Regions from separate parts of the Halomonas citrativorans genome, predicted to be linked through region 1. Evidence: riboswitches for the same ligand, from Rfam matches in the RefSeq annotation. Region 1 holds a riboswitch; the other holds the start of a gene.
The links. Region 1 has a riboswitch for thiamine pyrophosphate ahead of INT20_RS08100 (SLC5/6 family protein). Riboswitches for the same ligand answer to the same signal wherever they lie in the genome.
Positions count from the first base shown of each region.

Region 2: linked by a shared signal. The riboswitch ahead of thiM (hydroxyethylthiazole kinase) and the one ahead of INT20_RS08100 (SLC5/6 family protein) in region 1 are both predicted to bind thiamine pyrophosphate.

Region 1 is NZ_JABUYX010000005.1:94,940-99,149, forward strand. It holds gene INT20_RS08090 (zinc-binding dehydrogenase) at 1-296, opposite strand, end outside; gene corA (magnesium/cobalt transporter CorA) at 374-1,342, opposite strand; gene INT20_RS08100 (SLC5/6 family protein) at 1,339-2,727, opposite strand; TPP riboswitch at 2,717-2,821, opposite strand; gene INT20_RS08105 (hypothetical protein) at 3,087-3,779, shown strand; gene INT20_RS08110 (CoA-acylating methylmalonate-semialdehyde dehydrogenase) at 3,842-4,210, opposite strand, start outside.
Region 2 is NZ_JABUYX010000003.1:165,547-169,756, forward strand. It holds gene ampC (class C beta-lactamase) at 1-627, shown strand, start outside; gene INT20_RS05775 (cupin domain-containing protein) at 759-1,424, shown strand; gene INT20_RS05780 (DUF6164 family protein) at 1,421-1,786, opposite strand; gene gloA (lactoylglutathione lyase) at 1,788-2,321, opposite strand; TPP riboswitch at 2,551-2,646, shown strand; gene thiM (hydroxyethylthiazole kinase) at 2,671-3,471, shown strand; gene thiE (thiamine phosphate synthase) at 3,471-4,085, shown strand; gene INT20_RS05800 (LysR family transcriptional regulator) at 4,082-4,210, shown strand, end outside.

The DNA of each region.
Region 1 (4,210 bases):
CCTACCGCTACGATACGCCCGGCTACATCTGCCCCCTGAATACGCGGAAACGTTAAGGTGGGCGTGCCACCCATGGCAAAGGACGTCACGTCGCCTTTCTCTTTGGTGGGATACAGGCCTTCACGCGCTTTACGGTCGGTATTGTTTTTCGCGGTCGCCGTCACCTGGACCAGAACATCACTTGGGCCGGGTAACGGCGTTTTGACGTCTTTACGGTAATGCAGTTGTTCGACGCCACCATGCCCGACCAAGAGCATGGCAGCCATCGTAGAAGAAACGGCGGTAGATTCAGGCATTGTCAGGCTCCTTGATACAAAGGAATAAGACTAGCCGACCATAGCAAACTCTTGCTACCCCTTAAACGCCTGCTGAATTAGAACCAGCCCTTTCGCCTGAACACCCAAATCAGCACGCCACCGATTCCTGCCATCATGCCTAAAATGAAGAAGTAGCCATAGCGATAGTGCAGCTCCGGCATATAGTCAAAGTTCATCCCGTAGATACCCGCAACAAACGTTAACGGAACAAAAATCGCCGTAATGACCGTTAGAACGCGCATTGTAATGTTCAGTTGGTGCGACGAGATTGATATGTAACCGTCTACTAAATCACCGCAAATGTCGTAATACATCTGAGTAAGCGTATAAAGCCGCTCAAAACGTTCGGCAACATCGTTAATGGCATGCAGCGTTTCACTTTCCTCACGCGGGACGTGCTCATAGTCGTAGACAGTTAACTCTTGGGTAATCCCTTTATGATAATTAAACACGCGCCGCATCTTAACCAGCCGGGAGCGGTACATGGTAATTTTGCGCATTAATACATCGTTACCATTTTCATGTAACTCATCTTCTAAATCGCTTAATTCCGCTTCAAATTCAAGCAGGCTATCAATGTAATACCCAGCAGAGATATACATCACCTTGAGCGCCACCTGCTCCGGTGATTTCGCTAATAACGTCTTACCGTGCTCCTTAAAGAGCCGCTCAATGCTCATGGCAACGCCTGGATGTAGCGTCACTAGAAAGCACTCACCAATAAAAAAGCAGACCTGCTGAGGAACAAAGTTTAGCTGGGCATCAAAAGATGAAATACCGCGGTAAATAATCAGTGCGTGGTTATCAAACTCTTCTATTTTGGGTGGTACACGCTCCTTATGGGCATCCTGAATAGCCATGGGGTGACACTCAAATTTACCCAGTAGCCGCTCAGCAGATTCTGCTGATTCCCCCTGCATATCGATCCATATATGACTGCCGGGGGTATTCTGCCATGTGACAAAAAGCTCTTCGTTCCCTTCATGGGTTTCGCCATCAGGGGTCGTCAAAATACTGCGAATCATAACTGTCCTTGGTTCCAGGGAGTTCTTGAATACGCTAATAACACGCTTACCACCGTGGAAGCTAACAACGCACCTAGAAACGGCGCTAGTGTGGGTACACTGTTCGGAAAGCTTGCCGCCATTATCCCTTCGCTTATGCTGGCGTGGCTCATCCACCCAGGCAAGATCGCACCCAATAGACCCGCCATGCCGCCACCGATAGCCGCAAGAGGCGTCATGCGCCGCCACAAGCCCAGCAGCACGGGCACCACGGTTGCAGCGCAGACTAAATCAGCGATTAAAAAAAGACGTAAAACAGACACACCCTGAAGTGCGACAACCACGACAGGCACCATAAGCAAAACGGTCATCCAACGTGTGAGCGCGATAGAAACGCTTGGCTGTTCACTGCGCGACACGATCAGTGAGGCAATACCGCTTTGTAGCGTATCTACGCTGGACGCCACCAATGTAACGGCAAGCACTAGTGCCGTTATAGCTAGCCAGGGTGGCGCGTTATTGAGCAGTGCAAAAAAAGGCATGGGCGGTTCGCCCAGCGGAACACCGTTCATGGCAGCAAGCATACCCAAACCGCCAATCACCATAACGATCATGACCGTGGCGCCCCCTCCTGCCCAAGCCCCGCGGGCCAAACTTTGGTCATCACGTGCCGCCCATACCCGCTGCCAGTAGCCCTGGTGAAACAAGTTCGCTGCGGTAACCGCGATGACAAGCGTTAGTGCCACACTAAGCGCATCAGAAGTGGCGATAGAGGGCCATGTCGCACTGCTCGGCATGGCAGGCAAGTGCCAAAGGGTGACACTGGAAACCACCACTAACAGTGCAAGCAGCAACCATGCCTGCCAACGGTCAGTGGCCAGGCTTGCGCGCAGCCCACCGCTTACCGTGTAAAGCAACGTAGTGAGCGTTACTCCAATAATCACCCAGCTCGACGGAACATCAGAAAGCAGCGAGGTGATCGCTCCAATAGCGGTTAATTCAGCGGCTAAAAAGCAGGCCATATACACCACGGAAACCAGCGTTACCCAGTGGCGTACGCCGCGCCCATAGCACGCCTCGGCAAACTCAGCGATGCTCCGCCCCTCAGGGAGAGCCCGGCGTATAGACGGACCATAAAAGCCAAGGACGATAAAAGGCAGTGAGGAGCCAAGGGCATAGCCTGCCAAGGCCAATGGGCCAATAAAAGCGCCAATTTCTGGCGGCGCAAACAAAATCCAGGCCCCCATACCAGATGCAACAAAAGAGAGCCCTAGCGTGGTGCTGGTTTGTGAATTACGAGCGGTTACAAAGTCATCCAATGAGCCTTTACGCCCACGGGCTTTAAGGCCTAAAAATGCAAAGCAACAGAGCGCCGCGCCCAGCACGGCTGACGTTAGGTATGGCATGTCGCACTTCCTCCGCCGGTACTAACCGGTTCAGGTTCCAGGGTCTGCGTCATAGCATTCTCAGCCACGCAACGTGGCTCCCCTGGCGACAGTGAATTGAGAGCGTATCCTGATGTAAAGCGAGCTAACCGCCAAAATGAGCAGCTACTCGCGCCGTATCCTAGCCGCTAAATAGCTAACAGGAAAACGGTTTACTTCTGCTATTCATTCGCTACAACGTTGTCTAGACTAACAAAAGCTGCTGTACACTGAGTCAAAGCATTACAAAATAAAAGTAGCTTACCGCCATTAGTGTTATAAAACATTAGTGTTACAAGCGTCGCACAGGAGAATAAGCGACGCGCTTACAGGAAACCAATATGTCATACACCGAAGCCAAGGAGCATACGCAAGGGCGGCTCAATACTCTGTTTGCTGACCCCTACCGTGCGTTTGAAAACAATACCGATGAGCGCCAGCTTCACGTTCGCGTAATGCTTTATATGCTACTGGCCCGCCCCATGTCACGAGGAGACATGACGCTACGCGTGATCCATGGCTGGGAGAACGGTAGCTGCGAGCCTGGCGACTTACAGCATGCTGACTACGTTTTAAATACGCTAGATGATGTAAAGCGCGCGGTAAAAGACTTCGACCAGGCCACGAAGCAAAACGCTCCGCTACCCTCTGAAGACCCTGCCATTTTGGCGATGCCTTTAGCAAATGTGATCGCCGATGCCAAAGCCGAAGGGCAAGCGGTCACCGACGATATACCCAAAACGCCCGCACGCTGGTCTGCGCTTGAAGGCGGCTTGGCACTTTATACGCTTTTTAAAATGTATCACCGGTTGGTGTATGGCGAGGACGATGTCTACCGCTGCTCCCAATGCCAAACGGCCTTAGGCCCGCGTGAAATTCATGAATTTCATCTAGAGGAGAGTGAGTTCGCCCTTTTAGTGCCCCTTGTCGGACAGCCAAAAGAGGCGCCGTCTCTACTCGTATTGCATGAAAGCCAACTTAAGCCGATTGAAAAGCTACTGGAAGAAAGCTTGAGCCTGCTGAATGATTTTTAAGCCTTGAGTACAACAACGTCACTGGCCCCCACAAGAGCCAGTGACTGCTTAGTAAGTAAGCGTTAGCTTAATGCAATAGTACTATTGATACCGCTTGAAACGTTTTCAGGCTCAAACCAGCGTGCCGTTACCGTTTTGGTTTGTGTCCAGAAGGCGATCGCCTGTTTGCCATTTGGCCCTAAATCACCGAGCTTTGAAGCACGTGAGCCAGTGAAGCTGAAATAGGCAACCGGCACCGGGATTGGCACGTTGATACCCACCTGCCCCACGTCTATATCAGTTTCAAAGCGTCGCGCCACCCAGCCAGAATTCGTGAAGATAGACGTGCCGTTGCCGTTAGGATTAGCATTAATAAACGCAATTGCTTCGTCGAGTGTTTCCACGTTGACAACGCAAAGTACCGGCCCAAATATCTCTTCACGGTAAATGGT
Region 2 (4,210 bases), on a different contig from region 1:
TTACTCGGTTACCTGACCGCCCAGCGGCTTGGAAAACCTTACGCCCAGTTGATGGAAGCGCATGTGTTTTCAGCACTCGGCCTTGAGCACAGCTACTTGCAGGTACCTGAAGACGCCCAGGCGAACTACGCCTTCGGGTACTCAAAAGAGGATGAGCCGATTCGGGTGAACCCCGGCGTACTGGATGCAGAGGCCTACGGGGTAAAGTCGAATAGCGCCGATATGCTGGCGTTCATTAACGCCAACATGGACAACTCCGCGGTGGATGAACCGCTGCGCGAAGCACTGGAAGCAACCCGGATGGGTTACGTCAACATGGGCGATATGACCCAAGGCCTCGGTTGGGAGCGCTATGCCTACCCTGTGTCGCTTGACCAGCTACAAGCAGGCAATTCGATGGAGATGGTGCTGGAGGCTAACAAGGCCGGGCAGCTTCAGCCACCGTTACCGGCAGATGACGATGTGTGGTTTAACAAGACGGGCTCAACCAATGGCTTTGGCGCCTATGTCGCCTTTGTACCCAGCCAGCAAATAGGCATCGTGATGCTCGCCAACCGCAATTATCCCAACCAGGCACGTATTGAGGCCGCCCACCATATTCTGACGACGCTTGCGGCGACGCCCTGAAAAAAACCGCCTTTATACCACGAGCCTTCCTAAAGGCTCGTCATTAAAGCGCTCTTTTATGCATTGCATTTTGGGTGGTGGATAAGGAGACTTGCACTACCGCGATCCCCCCACTGCAAAGAGCCAACACCATGCGCCTTAACGCCGACTTTAGCCACTTTGCCTGCGTAACGCCGGACCAATATCAATGGGTCGATTCGCCCAGTGCAGGCGTCACACGCATGATGCTTGATCGCATCGGCGAGGAAGTCGCCAGAGCGACCAGCCTGGTACGCTACGCGCCCAACAGCCAGTTCACCGCACATACCCACGACGGCGGGGAAGAGATCCTTGTACTAGAGGGCGTGTTCGGTGATGAGCACGGCCGCTACCCCGCGGGCACCTATCTGCGCAATCCTATCGGTACGGGCCACACCCCGCACATAGGCGATGAGGGCGCGCTCATCCTGGTGAAGCTTCACCAGTTTGCAGCCAATGACATTCTTCAACTGGCCGTTCCTGCTCACCGTTTACCTTGGCAGCCGGACCGTCGCCCAGGCATTACCTATAAAATGCTGCATACCTTTCACCAGGAGCGCGCCAGCCTGGAGCGGTGGGAGGCGGGCGTGACGATTGTCTACCCAACGCTGGGCGGTGGCCTGGAAGCGTTTGTTCTGGAAGGCACCTTGTGCGACGGCGATACCGAATACCCGACGGGCAGCTGGTGTCGCTACCCTCCCGGCGCCGCTCCCCAACTTAGCGCGGGCAGCGAAGGGGTCAAGCTCTACTTAAAACGCGGGCACCTGCGGCTTGATTAACGTGTCAGGCCAAGAAATGGCAACAGCGTAAGCAGTGCCACCATGACGACCGCCACCATTACCAGGGTGACCTGAAAGGGATGCGCCGCCAGGCGGCGCCATAAGGTAGGTGCATCGCCTTGGCTCACGGCCTCGGCGTGCGCTTGCCGAGCCTTGGTGAAGCGCTCGGCTTGATACACCGCCAGTGCTGCTTCGGCCGCCTCACGCTGGGTTTCATCACGCAGCCAGATCGCGTCCACCCCTAAGCGGAAAAAACCGGCCTGCGTTTCATAGGTATCAAAACCATGTTCTGCCAGTAGTGAGCGGACTTCCATGGCTTCTTCATCGGTAACGTAGCGCAGCCGAAACAGCAAGTGTGCCATATCAGTCGCCCATCGCCGCCATTAGGTCGGCCTGGATAACTTCGATCCAGTAGCCGTCCGGGTCTTTCACAAAAATGACGCCCTGCATTTTGCCTTGGTCCGCCCGCTTTATGAACGTTACATCGTGCTCATCAAACCATGCCTGGGCCGCTTCCAAGTCCGGTACGCTAAAGCAGATATGTCCAAAGCCCTGCGGTTCGGCATTGCCATCGTGGTAGGCAAAATCGTCCTGGTCTTCGGTGCCCCAGTTATGGGTAAGTTCTAACAGCCCCTTTTGGCTGAAGGTCCAGGCCGTACGCGCCTGGGTATCTTCCGGCACCTGGTCGCTGGCTTCCAGGTTCGCCAGAAAGTAGAGCGAAAACTGCATCTCTTCGAAATCCAGCCGACGCAGTACCTGCATGCCAAATACCTGGGAGTAAAAGGCCAATGAACGCTCGGGGTCTTTCGCCCGCAGCATCGTATGGTTTAAGCGAAACCCTTGGGTTTGCGCAGGGGCCGGACGAACGCCTTTATGCTGTTCACCTTGCAAAGTCATCTTGGGCTCCTTGTGGGGAATTATGCTGTTAAATGAATTGATTGAGCGGTTATCTTTGACAAAAACCATACCGTGTACAAGCCTATCTCTAACCGTTTCACACCGCATGATACCGTTGTGATGACATACCATGAGGGCAGAACAGCCATTATTCCAGCCCCGCTTACCCTACCGGCCTCCCCTTACACATCGCCTGCGCTTTACAGCACCGCCCAAGGCAAGGATAGTAGCCTGACGACAGGGGCGCTTGAGACGCTCAAGCTGAGATGCACCCTTAGAACCTGAACCGGATAATACCGGCGTAGGAAGTCGCGGTGTCATCACACCCGATCTACGCTGTGAGGTGGCCATGACATCACTCCCGCTGAGCGACGCGCTTTCCGCTGTACAACGCACCACGCCGTTAGTGCACTGTATTACCAATTTTGTAGCGATGAACAGCACAGCTAACTGCCTGCTGGCTGTCGGCGCTTCCCCTGCCATGCTGCATTCAACTGAGGAAGTCGCTGAGTTTACTCGCTTGGCCGGGGCACTTTCGATCAATATCGGCACGCCTTCACCACACTGGGCAGAAGGTATGCAACTTGCCGCCAGAACGGCCAACGAGAGCAATACGCCTTGGGTATTGGACCCGGTTGCGGTGGGCGCCACTTACTACCGTCAAACGCTTTCACAAACGCTATTGGCTTTTAAGCCCAGCGTGATCCGTGGCAATACCTCAGAAATCATGACGCTTTCCGGCTTGACCCACGCGGGCCGAGGAGTGGATGCCACAGCCTCTACGGATGAAGCGCGTGAGGCTGCCATAAACCTCGCCAAGCAGCAACGCTGTGTTGTCGCGATGACCGGCGTTCAGGATTTTATTACCGATGGCACTCAGCACTGGCGTCTGAGCGGCGGGCACGCGCTTATGCCGCGTGTCACTACGCTTGGCTGTGCGTTAAGTGCCACCGTTGCCGCCTTTGTAGCGGCCAGCCCCGAAGCTCCCTTGAACGCCACGTTAGCCGCACTTACAAGCTTTGCTATCGCGGGTAGCCGCGCTGGACAACAGGCGGCAGGCCCGGGTAGTTTTCAGGTAGCCCTGTTGGACGCCTTGTATCAGCTAACACCTACAGACGTCCGTCAGTTTACCGGGCTGGAGGAAGGCTAATGCGTTTTGATCTTTCGCTTTATCTGGTCACTGACGCTCAACTCTGTAAAGCCGCAGGGCTAGAGCGCACCGTGATTGAGGCCGTCAAAGGGGGCGTCAGCTTTGTTCAACTGCGCGATAAACACGCAAGCGATACCGACATGATTGAACAGGCCAAGCGTTTGAAAGCCGCCCTGGCGGGTAGCGGGGTACCGCTGGTGATTAATGACCGCTTGAACGTTGCCTTGCAAAGCGGCGCCGATGGGCTGCATGTCGGCCAAAGCGATACAGCGGTTCAAGAGGCACGGGCAGCCATGGGGCCAGAGGCAATTATCGGGCTTTCGATTAATACGCTTGAGCAGCTTCACGCAGCCCCCGTGGCCCTGCTCGACTACGTGGGCCTGGGCCCGGTGTTTACCACCCAAAGCAAGCAGGACCATGCTAAACCGTTGGGGTTTGAAGGCCTGGCTCAATTAGCCGCGGCCTGCACCTTGCCAAGCGTGGCCATTGGCGGGCTCAAGGCTGAACACGCCCAGCAGGTCGTTGCAGCCGGTGCCAATGGCTTGGCGGTTATCTCCGCCATTTGTGGCCAGCCTGACCCTTACCAGGCCGCACGGGCGTTGGCTCGGCCATGAACCAGCTCGACCATATTGCCGCTTTTGTCAAAGTTGCCGAGCTTGGCAGCTACACGCGGGCCGCTGAGGCGTTGGATCTTTCCCGCACGCGGGTATCACGCGTTGTCATGGCCCTTGAAGAGACG